Regions from separate parts of the Parabacteroides sp. KHUB-01 genome, predicted to be linked through region 1. Evidence: riboswitches for the same ligand, from Rfam matches in the RefSeq annotation. Region 1 holds a riboswitch; each other region holds the start of a gene.
What was found. A riboswitch is a leader RNA that binds a small molecule or an ion and turns the genes downstream of it on or off. The one in region 1 is predicted to bind cobalamin.
Positions count from the first base shown of each region.

Region 2: another riboswitch for cobalamin. It lies ahead of ACYIAR_RS02735 (TonB-dependent receptor plug domain-containing protein); the one in region 1 lies ahead of ACYIAR_RS07255 (porin family protein).
Region 3: another riboswitch for cobalamin. It lies ahead of ACYIAR_RS02960 (sirohydrochlorin cobaltochelatase); the one in region 1 lies ahead of ACYIAR_RS07255 (porin family protein).

Region 1 covers NZ_CM153256.1:1,612,368-1,617,326, reverse strand. Annotated here, with positions in the region: gene priA (replication restart helicase PriA) at 1-700, opposite strand, end outside; gene ACYIAR_RS07255 (porin family protein) at 823-1,425, opposite strand; cobalamin riboswitch at 1,742-1,933, opposite strand; gene ACYIAR_RS07250 (O-acetylhomoserine aminocarboxypropyltransferase/cysteine synthase family protein) at 1,975-3,261, opposite strand; gene ACYIAR_RS07245 (DUF4301 family protein) at 3,412-4,932, opposite strand.
Region 2 covers NZ_CM153256.1:561,730-566,688, forward strand. Annotated here, with positions in the region: gene ACYIAR_RS02715 (acyl-CoA carboxylase subunit beta) at 1-739, shown strand, start outside; gene ACYIAR_RS02720 (OadG family transporter subunit) at 762-1,658, shown strand; gene ACYIAR_RS02725 (biotin/lipoyl-containing protein) at 1,686-2,117, shown strand; gene ACYIAR_RS02730 (sodium ion-translocating decarboxylase subunit beta) at 2,125-3,318, shown strand; cobalamin riboswitch at 3,461-3,662, shown strand; partial or broken gene ACYIAR_RS02735 (TonB-dependent receptor plug domain-containing protein) at 3,706-4,959, shown strand, end outside.
Region 3 covers NZ_CM153256.1:615,252-620,210, reverse strand. Annotated here, with positions in the region: gene ACYIAR_RS02970 (PepSY domain-containing protein) at 1-661, opposite strand, end outside; gene ACYIAR_RS02965 (TonB-dependent receptor) at 667-3,036, opposite strand; gene ACYIAR_RS02960 (sirohydrochlorin cobaltochelatase) at 3,144-4,079, opposite strand; cobalamin riboswitch at 4,126-4,329, opposite strand; gene ftsY (signal recognition particle-docking protein FtsY) at 4,730-4,959, shown strand, end outside.

The sequences.
Region 1 (4,959 bases):
CTTCCTCATTGTTATCAGTCATGCAATGAGAAAGGTCGATATATGCTAGAAGGAGAGTTTCCTGCTTAGGAGCTCTTTTGACAAGTTCAAAAGCTTCCTGCAGTTTTTCTTCAGATTTCCATTCATTGCATAATCTTACGTAAGATTGGGTTTTCGGTGTGAAACCTTGCTTTATCTCTTCGTTTACAACAATTGCCTCCTTTTGCATCAGAGAAGAAATTACTGGTACAACATTCCTCAGTCCGGTTTTCTTTTCTAATTCCGAAACGGTTAATTTCAGCACACCGGAAAGAGCATCAAGAACAGCAATTTCAGCCGGTCTCAGTTGTTCGGTCGCTTGAAAATCTTCATTGAGAGAAACGGCAGTTTCACTTTCCAGTTTGAGGCCCGAAGGAACTGCAGCTTTGTAAACATCACCAAGCTTACAGATATAATATTCGCTAATCCATTGCCAGAACCTCAGTTGTGGGCGGCGCAGCACTGGAGTGAGATCCAGAATTGCATAAATATCTTTCGTTTCATAGTTGGATTCAGGTTTTCTGTCGTGAACAGCCATGACAATAGCAGTATAATATTTCTTCTTACCGAAGTGAACAATTACACGGCACCCGGGTACAACAGATTTTTCCATATCTTCTGGAATATGGTATGTATAACTGTTTTCCAAGGGCAAAGGCAATATTACATCTGCATATTTCATATCATGAACTAAATATTAAAGAGAATAAAATTACAAGGATATAAAAAATGAAGAAGTTAAGAAATCCTTTTACCATATATAGGTGGATTTCCCAACTTCTTCCAAGATTAATTTATGAATTTTTAGAACAGAATTGCAGCGGAGATTGACCATCCACGATTCTTACCGTTCATATTCAGTTTGTCGATACTGTAATTGTCTGTTAATCCTAATCCGTAGTTCAAACCAACCTGAAGATGTTTGATAACTTCAACACCGGCACCAAAATTAAGACCGGCACTAAAAGATTTTGTCTTGAACTGATCGCCAACACTTCCCAAGTTATCAATAAAAGTATCAAAAGAATCACTGTTCCCAAGTTTGAATCCGATGTATGGACCCGCAGTAAGATATACTTTCAATATTGGCAATCCGAATTTCCATTTTAAATTAACAGGAACATCAAGATAGTCTGTACGGAATGTTTCGCCATAAGCTTCCATACCTTTCTGAGAATATAAAACTGCAGCATCAAATCCCAGACCAATTACCGGAGCCATCAATTCAACCATAGGACCGATATGAAATCCGGTCATATTTGATGCATTAAAATTCTCTACTGGATCTGAAAAATGTATTGACGAAATGTTTGCACCACCTTTGACACCAATTCTGAATTGAGCTTGAGCTGGTAAAGTCAATATTGCCAACAGAGCAATTAAAAATAAACTAAACTTCTTTTTCATATTCTTATATTATTAAAGTGAAAATTATGCCGATATGAAATAATACCTATATTTCATTACTGGCATATAAATCAAATACAAATAAATATATTAAAATTGAAATTCCATATAAATAAATTGCTAAAAAAAGAAAAGCACGATTACTGGCGGAGCTCATCCCGCCGGAAACCGTGCTTTTATTCCTAATTATTATGGCAAAATAATTAAAAAATCAAACTTGTTTGTTTCAGACGGATGAGTAAGAAATTTCAGATAAAAACCTTTCTGCAAGAAGTTTAATGGAAGAAGTTTATATCTTCAGGTCTTTCCTCGAAACCTTCTGAAACTGAGCATTGCAGGTCTTCTGACTTACTTCCAGATAAAGCGCCTTCCCGGATATTTACCAGTGGCTAAAGGAATGCTTTTCCGTTTTTATGAAGTTTACAGCAGCGGGACTGTTCAGGATTCTCACCTGATTCCCTTTTAATCTTATCCGGCGACAACCGGATTAAGAACAATGTTCAGTTGCAAATATAATGCTTTTTTGATATTATGAAACTCTATGCCGATTTAAATTTTCTCCAACGATTGTGACAAATCTTTAATAATATCGTCAATATGCTCAGTTCCAATTGACAGACGTACAGTTCCAGGAAAAATTTCCTGTTCCAGTTTTTCCTTGTCCGACAATTGAGAGTGAGTAGTTGTTGATGGATGAATTACAAGAGACTTCACATCAGCAACATTGGCAAGAAGTGAGAATATTTGCAGATTGTCTATGAATGCATGTGCCTCTTTGGTTCCACCTTTCAAATTGATGGTAAAAATAGAACCGCCACCGTTAGGGAAATATCTCTTGTAAAGCTCATGGTCAGGATGCTCCGGCAGAGAAGGATGATTTACCTTTTCCACTTTCGGATGAGATTTCAGAAAATCTACTACCCGTAAAGCATTATATACATGACGTTCAACACGTAGAGAAAGAGTTTCGATACCTTGCAACAGAAGGAAAGCACTTATCGGACTGATAGCAGCACCGGTATCGCGAAGGAGAATAGCTCTTATACGTGTTATATATGCAGCATTCCCCGCAACTTCGCTGAACACCGCACCATGATAGCAAGGATCAGGTTCCGTCAGCTGTGGAAATTTACCAGAAGCTTTCCAGTTGAATTTTCCGGAATCAACTATGATACCACCGAGAGTAGTTCCATGTCCGCCTATAAATTTCGTAGCAGAATGAACAACAATATCAGCTCCATGCTCGATAGGACGCAAAAGGAAAGGTGTAGCGAAAGTGTTGTCAACAATCAGAGGAATATTATGTCTGTGAGCAATATCGGCAACTATACTTATATCAATAATATTGGAATGAGGGTTGCCTAATGTTTCAATGAATATAAACTTTGTATTTTCCTGTATAGCATTCTCGAAATTTTCCAAATTTGAAGGATCAACAAAAGTTGTTGATACTCCATATTGAGGCAAAGTATGTTCCAGAAGATTATAAGTACCACCGTAAATAGTTTTTGCTGCAACAATATGGTCGCCCGAGCGGGTAATATTCTGGAAAGCATAAGTTATAGCAGCAGCTCCGGAAGCAACAGCAAGAGCTGCAATACCACCTTCAAGCGCAGCAATTCTTTTTTCCAGTACATCTTGAGTTGAATTAGTAAGGCGTCCGTATATGTTACCTGCATCAGTCAGATTGAACCTGGCTTCAGCATGTGCCGAATTTCTGAAAACATAGGAAGTTGTCTGATAAATAGGAACAGCTCGTGCATCTGTCGCAGGATCCGGCTGTTCTTGACCAACGTGTAATTGTAAAGTCTCAAAGTGTAGATTGTCTAGCTTCATATTAATATTGTGTACAATTTGTATACAATATTATAGAAAAAAGTTGATTTGTGCAAATTGTGGGCGGTTTTGGTGACAAGCTGATAAATTAACAAGGAGACAGAATACACTTCTTGTCTCCTTGTCAACATATTTCTTTGTATTCTTCAATTACTGATGCTCAGGACGTAACAAATCATTTACAGTCTTAACCGGATTGAATGTACTGATAGGAACTTCAACAAACACAGTATTCCAGTTGCTCATTGCGCCATTCCACAATCCAGGCAATTCCAGAGCCTTCAGCTCACGTCCGTCTTTGCTCTTATGAGAGATAAATCCTGTATTTTTATCTACATAGTCCGGCAAATTATATTTCTCACCTTTATGATTCTTGACAGCACAAACCAAATCAACAGGATTGAAGTGAGTGCCTTTTTCAAACAAAGCTTTCTTCTGAGGATCGTTCATGTCAATCTGAGAACTTTCCAGAACCTGTAAAGAAACAGTACCGTCAGGATTAACAGCTAAGAACGGACCGCCACCAGGTTCGCCAACATTCTTAACCATTCCACAAACACGGATAGGGCGAAGAAGTTTGCTCTTTATATAAAGAATCAATTCTGCATCTTCCAAATCTTTGATGTCCGGCTTGCGGATACAAAGTTCGTTCTGCAAGAAATGAATCATTTCTTCAATCTGGCTGTGTGAATATTTACCTGTTTCGATAAGATTCAGATAACCGAATATCTTTTCCTGAAGAGTTACCAAAACACCTGCCAGTACTTTTTTCCATATAACAGTTGAGCATTTGAAGCTGTCTGGAACAACATTATCGATATTCTTAACGAAAACAACATCAGCATCAACATCATTCAAGTTTTCAATCAAAGCACCGTGACCACCCGGACGGAAAAGAAGATTTCCATTCTTGTCGCGGAAAGGAGTGTTGTCCATAGCTGCGGCAACAGTGTCTGTGCTTGGCTTCTGAACACTGAAAGAAATATCGTATTTTACAGAAAAACGATCTTCGAATATAGGTTTTTTAGACATTACAAGCTGTTCGAAAAGCTTTACATGCTCAGGAGAAACTGTGAAGTGGATATTTACTTCTCCTGCATTGTTCTTAGCATACATTGCACCTTCGGCAAGATGTTCTTCCATAGCAGTACGTTCTCCATCATTATATTTGTGGAACAACAACAAACCTTTAGGAAGAGAACCGTAATTCAAACCTTTGCTTTCAAGGAGATTTGCAACAACAGCTTTATATTCACCCGCAGCAATCAGTGCTGGAATGTCTTTACCTTCGTTTTTCAGGCAAACTTTGTTCAGTGCATTATAGAATGCAAAATTTGTGATTTCGTTGAAGAACTTCTGTTCGAAAGCATTGCTTGGAGTAGAATAATCTGCTGAAAGGAACTCATACAGATTCTTGAACATTCGGCTTGCAGCACCAGATGCAGGAACGAATTTCAAAATCTTTTTGTTCTCAGCAAGATATTTGTCCCAAGCTTCCATATAAGTAGCCTGTTCGTCCTGTGAAATAACTTTAATACCTTTTTCTACAGAAGCGGAAGCTTCGATTTCAAGGAAAGGAAAGCCTTTTGCAAAACATGCCAGCTGTTCTTCCAATGCTTCAGGAGTGATTCCTTTTGAAGCAAGCAGTTCTAAGTCTTTTGCGTTTAACATAGTATAAATATTTTGTGAATTTCATAA
Region 2 (4,959 bases), 1.1 Mb from region 1:
GAATGAAATCATTCCTGACAATCCAAACCAGGCTTACGATATGTATGAAGTTATCGGTACTATCGTTGATAACAACGAATTCCTTGAAGTTCATGCAGACTATGCAAAGAACATCATCGTTGGTTTCGCTCGTTTCAACGGTCAGGCAGTTGGTATCGTAGCTAACCAGCCAAAAGTTATGGCAGGTTGTTTGGATAGCAACGCTTCTCGTAAGGCAGGTCGTTTCGTTCGTTTCTGCGACGCATTCAACATTCCTTTGGTAACATTGGTTGACGTACCAGGATTCTTGCCAGGTACAGGTCAGGAATACAATGGTGTTATCCTTCACGGTGCTAAACTTCTTTATGCTTACGGTGAAGCTACTGTTCCTAAAGTAACTGTAACATTGCGTAAATCTTATGGTGGTGCTTACTGTGTGATGAGTTCTAAACACTTGCGTGGTGATATGAACTATGCATGGCCAACTGCAGAAATCGCAGTTATGGGTCCGAGCGGTGCCGTAGAAGTTATCTTTGCTAAGGAAGTTGCTGCTGCAGAAGATCCAAAAGCTTGTGCTGCAGAAAAAGAAGCAGAATACAAGAAAGCATTTGCTAATCCTTACAATGCAGCTCAGTATGGTTACATTGATGATGTTATCGAACCTCGTAACACTCGTTTCCGCATCATCCGTGCATTGCAGCAGTTGCAGACTAAGAAGTTAAGCAACCCTGCTAAGAAACATGATAACTTGCCATTGTAATTCTCTAAAAAAAGGAAAACTTATGATGAATAAAAAATTCGGAATGTTGTTGCTGCTTCTGACACTGTTTACATTCGGTGCTCATGCTCAGCTGACATCTTCCGTTAGAATAAACGAAGTATTGGTTGTCAACGAAGATAACTTCGTAGACGACTATGGCAAGCGTCATCCATGGATTGAATTATACAACAATTCAGCAGGAACTGTCGACTTGCGTGGTTGTTATCTGACAGACGATAAGAACAATCCAAGAAAATACATGATCCCGAAGGGTGACGTATTGACTAAGATTCCACCTTATCAGCACACTTTATTCTGGGCAGACAATCAGCCTACACGTGGAACTTTCCACATTAATTTCACTTTGGATCCAAACAAAGACAACTATATCGCTTTGTATGATGCAGACGGTACAACTTTGATCGACGAAGTTGTTGTTCCTGCAGGTCAGAAAGCTGATATCAGCTATGGTCTTGACATGGACGGAAAAGGAAAATGGACAACTCTGACAAAAGTTACACCAAGTACTAACAACGTAACTTTGGACAGTAACGCAAAAGTTGAGAATTTCCAGCGTAATGACTCTTGGGGTATTGGTATGACAATCACAGCTATGGCAGTTGTGTTCATTGGTTTGATTGTTCTATACTTGGTATTCAAACAGATTGGAAATGCTGCTATCAAAGCAAGCCAGCGTAATGCACAGAAAGCTGCTGCAGCTGCAGGTACTAAAGTTTCTGCTGATGCAGGCCGCGAATCAGGCGAAATCTTCGCTGCAATTTCAATGGCTTTGTATGAAATGAGCGATGACAATCATGATATTGAAAACACTGTATTGACAATTCACAAAGTACAGCGCAGATATTCTCCATGGAGTTCTAAGATTTATACTTTGCGACAGACTCCTAACAAAAAGTAATTATTCCTTTTAAACTGAAATTAAAGAATGAAAAGTTTTAAATATACCATCAACGGTAACGAATATAAAGTGCATATCAACTCAATTGTTGATGATATTGCTGAAGTTGAAGTAAACGGTACTCCTTACAGCGTTAAAATGGAAAAGCCGGCTAAAAAGCAAATGGTAACATTGAAGCGTCCGGCTCAGGCTCCAACAACTCCGGCTGGCGAACCAGTAGTTGCTCGTCCAGTTAGCTCTGGCGCTGCAGGTGCTGTTAAGTCTCCACTTCCAGGTGTTATCCTTAGCATCGACTGCAAAGTTGGTGATGTAGTTAAGAGAGGTCAGAAGATTTTGGTATTGGAAGCTATGAAAATGGAAAACAATATCAACGCAGACCGCGACGGTAAGATTGTAGAAATTAAAGTAAACAAAGGCGATTCTGTACTTGAAGGTGCTGATCTCGTCGTAATCGGTTAATAAGAGTATGTTTTCATCAATATTATTACAAGCGGCAGGTGCATCTGAAAGCTTTGCTCAGTTCTTGGCTGAAAACATACAGGTGTTCTTGTCTTATACAGGTTTTGCGAACGCAACTCCGGGCCACTTTATAATGTTGCTCGTAGGTTTGCTGTTCATCTTCCTGGCAATTAAATATGAGTTCGAACCGATGTTGTTGATTCCTATCGGATTCGGTATCCTGATTGGTAACATTCCTTTCAAAGATGCAGGTCTTCAGTTAGGTATCTACGAAGAAGGTTCAGTGTTGAATATCCTTTATCAAGGTGTGAAACAAGGATGGTATCCGCCGTTGATCTTCCTTGGTATCGGTGCGATGACCGACTTCTCGGCTTTGATTTCAAACCCGAAACTTATGCTAGTCGGTGCAGCTGCACAGTTCGGTATCTTTGGTGCTTATATCATCGCTTTGCAGATGGGCTTCGACCCAAGCCAGGCTGGTGCTATCGGTATCATTGGTGGTGCTGACGGTCCAACAGCTATCTTCTTGTCATCAAAACTTGCTCCTAACTTGATGGGTGCTATTGCGGTATCAGCTTATTCATATATGGCATTGGTGCCAATCATCCAGCCTCCATTCATGCGTTTGTTGACTACTAAGAAAGAACGTTTGATCCGTATGAAACCGCCGAGAGCCGTTTCACAGACTGAAAAGATCATGTTCCCGATCGTAGGTTTGTTGTTGACTGCTTTCTTGGTTCCTTCTGGTCTTCCATTGTTGGGTATGTTGTTCTTCGGTAACTTGTGTAAAGAAAGTGGTGTTACTCGCCGTTTGGCAGAAACAGCTCGTGGTCCGCTGATCGACGTTATCACTATGCTTCTTGGTGTTACTGTAGGTGCTTCAACTCAGGCAACTCAGTTCTTGACATTGAACTCAATCAAAATCTTCGGTTTGGGTGCATTGTCATTCGTAATCGCAACTTGTGCAGGTGTATTGTTCGTTAAATTCTTCAACTTGTTCTTGAAAGAAGGTAACAAGATCAATCCGCTTATCGGTAACTCTGGTGTATCAGCCGTTCCTGATGCTGCTCGTATCTCACAGAACGTAGGTTTGGAATACGATCCTAGCAACTATTTGTTGATGCACGCTATGGGTCCGAACGTAGCAGGTGTAATCGGTTCTGCAGTAGCAGCCGGTATCTTGTTAGGTTTCTTGGGATAATAGATTGAATATATTACTATAATGAAACGAGGTAGTTCCTAATTGGAATTATCTCGTTTTTGTTTTATGAAATATATATACCATAAATCGAGAACAAAAACGTACACTATAATTTGCCACTCCACTCTCCTTTTCATATCTTTGCAACGATAAAAACAAAGGTGTAATATTCAGCCGTTCGGCTAATATTAGTAAAAGGGAATTCGGTGTGAATCCGAAGCTGTACCCGTAGCTGTAAGTCTATTAATCCACAGGCGTACTCTTTATGCCACTGGCTATTTGCCGGGAAGGTGCCTGCATTATGGAAGACAAGCCAGAAAACCTGCCTTTGTTGGTTGTGCCGGCAATTCTCGGGTAAGAGCTGCTGCTAACTCTTTAATTCTATTTATGCTAAGAAAAAGATGTTTTTGTCTGCAAGGACTCATTAGTCTTTTGCTGCTCGTCTGCACACATACAAATGCACAGATTGATACAACTAAGACGCAGGATTTGTCGGAAGTTGAAATCACGGCAAAGTCACGACCTTCAACAACCCGCTCATCTGCACCTATTCAGCTTTTGGACAAGAAAAGTATTGAAATGCTGGGCATGCAGGATTTGTCCGAAGCTATAAAAAGATTCTCCGGAATTACTGTCCAGGATTATGGAGGTGTTGGCGGACTCAAAACTGTCTCAGTAAGAAGTCTTGGTGCAAAACATACAGCCGTAAGTTATGATGGAATAACTATTACGGATGCACAGAGCGGACAAGTAGATATCAGTCGTTTCTCGTTGGATAATGTAGGAATGATTTCTCTATCCATCGGGCAAACTGACGATATATTCCAGACAGCCAGAATGTATGCATCTGCCGGAGCTTTAAGCATACAAACCTCTGCTCCGGAGTTTACCGACAAATCATTCAATCTGAAAGGGAAAATCAAAGGCGGTTCTTTCGGTCTGATAAATCCTTCTGTAAATTATGAGCAGAAATTAGGTTCTAAATGGTCTGCTTCAGTATATGGAAACTGGACGAAAAGCAACGGTGAATATCCTTTTACTCTGGTGAACGGAAATCAGATTACAGAAGAAACACGACGAAACAGCGACATCACAAGTCTGCGCCTCGAAGCAAATATATACGGAAACCTTGGAAATGCCGGAGACTTGAAGGCAAAAGTATATTACTATGATTCCGAACGTGGTTTGCCGGGAAGTGTTATATTATACAACAACACGGCAAATGAACGTCTTTGGGACAATAACTTCTTCACTCAAGTGAACTATACAAAAGCATTTTCCGATATGTGGAAAATACGTGCTGATTTGAAATACAATTATTCTTTCAGCAAATATCTTGATGTGAATGACAAATATGCAGATGGATTCCAGAAGGACCTGAACACTCAGAACGAATATTATGCTTCGCTCGGTGCTTTGTTCTGTCCTCTTTCTGGATTGTCTTTCTCTCTGAATTCGGATATTGCAAGAGCTATGCTCGACAATAATTACATGAATTCTCCAATGCCGAAAAGGTGGACTTCGCTGACTGCTCTTGCCGCGCAATACAAGAACTCAAGAATTACAGCAACAGCAAGCGTCCTCGGCACATACATTACTGATGAAGTTGAATATGGCGACAAACCTGCCGACAGAAAAAGA
Region 3 (4,959 bases), 1.0 Mb from region 1:
TGCCGAAAATACACATTATGCAACCAAGTCCGGAAAGGAAAACAACTGTGTTGCTCCACAACTCAACATCCTGGCGCAGACGAGTGAAATAAACCCAGTGCGGAATCGCTCCCAGCCATGCCCAGAATCGGCTTTCACTTGTGGTGTGCTGCAACACTTTTCCGCTTTTCGACGAAATATAAAGCTGTTGCTTTTCTGCATCAGCAAAGTGGAATTTGTAAATAGGAAATTCCTCTCTTAATTTCCCGAAAGGAATCCATTGTTCCAGTTCGTACAACGTGTCAATCCTTGCTATCGGAGCATTGCACCATCTTTGAGCCGTCATCCTGATAGTATTGCCGTTTATTTCAGGTAACGACTGTAGTGAATCTGCGGGAATATCAAATGTTCCTGCATCAGTTTTGACATGAAAGAAAGTTTGCCCCAGAACACAATCTACATACAAACTTTTTATCGAAGCATTTCCCGGCAATTCTTCGGTGATAATATTTATATCCGGAAGATGGCGCAAATCAATATTGTCTTTCTTCCTTATTGTTTCATTGCTGGTTACACGCGGAAATCTGTGATAAACCATTACCAATCCGGAGAAAAACCAAACAGCCATCAATGCACTTAGCAATGTGCCGAGGATTTTGTGTATTTTACTTGATACAGACATCTCTTTTATAATTTATAAGCTATGGAAACCTGGAAATTCCTTGGCATACTTGGAACCAACTGATTTCCTAATGCCTGGTTGTAATAACTGTTGTTGAACAAATTGTTTACATTCAAAGTCAGACGGATATTCTGGTTTATTGTGTATGACGCGCCGCAATCTGTCAGCCAATAAGGATTGAACCACATAGAATTTGCCGTATTTCTATACACCTTTCCAGTATAGTTCGTGCTCAAATGGAATTCCAGGTTCTTGAATAAACCTTTAGGAATGGTGTAGCTTCCGTAAGCATAAAACGTCTGGTCAGGAATATTAGTCTGCCAGTTTCCTTTCTGGCTGTTAAGATTTTCCTTTGTCTCGTCAGGATTCGAGCCATAAATCGCATCAGCAAGAGTTTTATCCTTTACTTCTTTCATCTCACGTATTTTAGATTCATTCATGCTGTAACCGACAGTTATTCCTAAAGAATGAACAGGCGTCACCGTAACTTCTACATCAAAACCTTTCGAATCCTGAACACCGACTTGTCCGATGATGTTCTTTTCAACATCGTTTTCCGTGTAGCCGGTCAGCAATGTAGCCGTGCTGTTCATCTTGCGAATATAGAAAACACTGGCATTTGCATGAAGAATATTCCCCAAACTGTATTTTACGCCGGCTTCAGCCTGATAACCGTTTTCCGGCTTGAACACTTCTCCATTTTGCGAAGCATTATATCTTTCACCGTTTGCGTCGATATAAATCACATTATCCTGATAGAATGTTCTGATAGGCTTGAAGAATGAAGCGAACGAAGCATACAGAGAAGTGTTCGGGTGAGGAAGATAAACCGCACCGAAACGATAAGTCAAAGCCTTATTCAATATTCTGCTGAAACTTCCGTGACTGTCATATTCTCTGTATCCGGTCGGAGTTTCTGCCTTTGCAGACAGATAACGGAAGAAATCACCACGGAGAGCAACCAGAACTTTCAGCTTTTCACTCAAATCCAATAAATCCTGGATATAAAGGCTGTTGGTGTAATGATGCGTTACTGTGGCAGAAGAGAACTTGCTTGTCATATATCCCATACTTTGCGGATTATAAACCGAAACGTGAGAATATAATCCCGGCCCTTGGACATCGTCGCCCAAATTATATCCTGTGTAACTTGTACGGTTGAAAGCCACAAATGAATATCCACCCATGTAATTGTGTTTTATATTTCCGGTATGGAAATTCCCGCTCAACTCAAGCGTATTTCCAACCGTGTTCGATACGTGCGAGAAGCGGAGAGGAAAAGAAAGATAAACACTGTCGAGGCAGATATATTGCTTTTCTCCGTTGCTTTTCAGATAATAATGATTGTATATAGGCTCGCTGCTTTCCAGATAATCAAGAGATTCCGTGCCGAAATAATTTATATCGTCTGCTGAGAAAGAAAGTCTGTCCGTGAGCTTCATATTTTCCGAGAATTTATGGACATATTGAGCCGAAATATTCCATCCTCTGTTATAAAAGAAATCAGATTCGTTGTTATATCTTGCTTCTTTGTCCAGTCCCGGCAGCATCTCATTCTTCTTCAGATATAGCTTATTGTCCGACACGTTATAAATATCGTCAGTCATTACATCCGGCAAACCAATTTCCGTTCCATAATAATCCCGGTTGAATCCGGCACGCAAGTCAACTATATCTTTTTCTGATAATTTGGCATTCAGGGCAAGATAACCCGAGAATCTTTTGTTTCCCGTGCTGCGCCAGCCTTCCTGGTCCGAATAGTTTATATTAGCATAATAATTCACCGGGCCGGCAATTTTTCCGCCCATGCCGAAAGTGGCTTCTTTGCTGTCGTAACTTCCGTATGCCACACGAGCATTTACGGTTTGCTTTTCTGTCGGAGCTTTTCTTACGATATTCAGAACACCGCCCACGGCAGAATGTCCGTAAAGCACTGATGCCGGACCTTTCAGAAGCTCAATAGATTCGACAGACGAAAGGTCTGGAACCGGATATGAATTGCTTATTCCCGAACGTTCATCCCTAATTCCGTCAATCATCATAACCGCATGGTCAAAACCTCTGACCGAAATCTGTTGGAAAGCTCCGTATGATGTCTGGATTCTGATTCCGGGCATAAAGCGAACGGCATCCTGAATATTCCTGATTCCTCTTATCTCCAGACTTCCGGCTTCCAGAGCATTTATTGACAGAGGCAGATATTTTGAAGGAACTTCCAGTTTAGATATTTGTGGGCGAGGTTTACGAATGGAATTAACGACGACTTCCTGAATGTTGAATGTTGTGTCGTTGAAGTTTGTATATTCTTTCTTTTCCTGTGCGGAAAGTGTTATTGCACAAGATAATAACGGTAAAATAGTCAATAATTTTTTCATTTTTTTAAGCGTGTAAAGTTTGTGTCGGGATAAATTTTATATTTACCCCGACCAAGATAATTATATCAATAAGTAGTTATGGAATATAAATTCGAGAGGTCTGAGAATTATTTACTCTCTTCTTCGGTATATGCCTTTTTCTTATCCATGATATCAATCATTCTATGCTTTGTCATAAAACGAATATGGTCAATGAAAATATCCTGGATTTCCGGATTTTGTCCGAGTCCTTCAAGAAGAACAGTCACTTTGTAGCCCTTTTCCTCAAGTTCCTGCTTCATATCTCCGGCAATATCATTCTTGGCGTGGTCGCCGGCAACAAACATGAAAGGCAAAAGCTGCACTTCCTTTATCTTCTTCTGTTCCTGGATTCTGTCGATAGCATTGTTGAAAGAAGGATAACCTTCCACCGTTCCGACAACGAAATCCTTATGTCCGCTAGTCTGCATAACATGGTCCAGCATAGCGTATTGTGCAGTCGACGGGTCGTAAGTTCCGTGACCGACCAATATAGTCATAGCTTTTTCCTTTCCCTTCTTGGAAACTATTTCAGCAACTTTTTCATAATCTTCAACGGAATAGAGCAGAGGATTGCCCAATCTGATTTCCTTGAACAGAAATTCCATGCTGGCAATGTCTTTGCGGAGAGATTCCATTTCAACCCCGTCAATTATATTTGTCGATTGAACTATTACGTGAGTAAACCCGTCAGCTTTAAGCTGAGCCAAAGCTTCGGCAGGATTCAACTTCCTTGTTCCTCTTTTGGCAAGTCGTGCCATTATGATTCTTGAGGTATAAGCCTCTCTGATTTCAAATTCAGGGAACAATTCTTTTGCCTTTTGGTTGATTGCGTCAATAGTTAGTTGGCGAGTGTCATCATGAGTAGTTCCAAAATGAACCATAAGCAACGCAGCTTTGTCGCCTTTCTGCAGTGACGACAGCAAGTCGGAATGCACATAGTTTCCGTCACCATGAGCATTAGCCTGTGAGAATAATCCGCATGCCATAGCAAGACCTATGACAAGATTTTTTTTGATGTTCATATTATTTGTTTTATAGTAAATTAATATCCTAATCCCGGGATATGTAAATTATCCGTTAATCTTGGCAGGTTTCCTGACTCCACCTTTTGGAAATCATGCCTTCCCATTTGAAAAAACAGTGGCGATAGTGTTGATTCCCTTTTTCGATTAAGTGTTACAGTAGCGGGTACTGCTCCGGATTTTCACCGGATTCCCTTTTAAAAATGATAATCGGACGATTAATCATTTCACCAAGACGGTGCAAATATAAATAAAAAATAGAAATCAAGAAAAATTATTTTTTCTTATTTACTTCGCCAATTTGTCTATTAAATCCTGCAAATATTAATTGTGTAGCCATTAGGATTAAATATTTTCTTAAAACTAAGTCTTAGTTTTTACAAACTCAGATTTAGTTTTTGTAAACTAAGGCTTAATTTATAGAAACTAAAGCTTAGTTTTAAGAATATTTGCTTCCCTTTTGGTCTTATATCAAATATTTATATAAAGAGGAAAGAATCTAGTCGGAGGTTCAAAATCATACTTTAAACTTTATAACTCCTTATAGTTATAGAGCTTGTGAAACTTAAATAATTTACATACTGTTGTTTCACGAATTTTTAATATCTTTGCTCGATATTATGCATAGTATAAAGCAAACGATTTGATATATGGGTATTTTTAGCTTTTTCAGCAAAGAAAAAAAGGAGAATCTGGACAAAGGCTTGTCCAAGACTAAAGAAAATGTGTTTACCAAAATCACCAGAGCAATAGCCGGAAAGAGTAAGGTGGATGATGAAGTGCTTGATAATCTGGAAGAAGTTCTTATCACTTCGGATGTAGGCGTTGAGACAACTCTTAAAATCATTGACCGAATTGAAAAAAGAGTGGCAAGGGATAA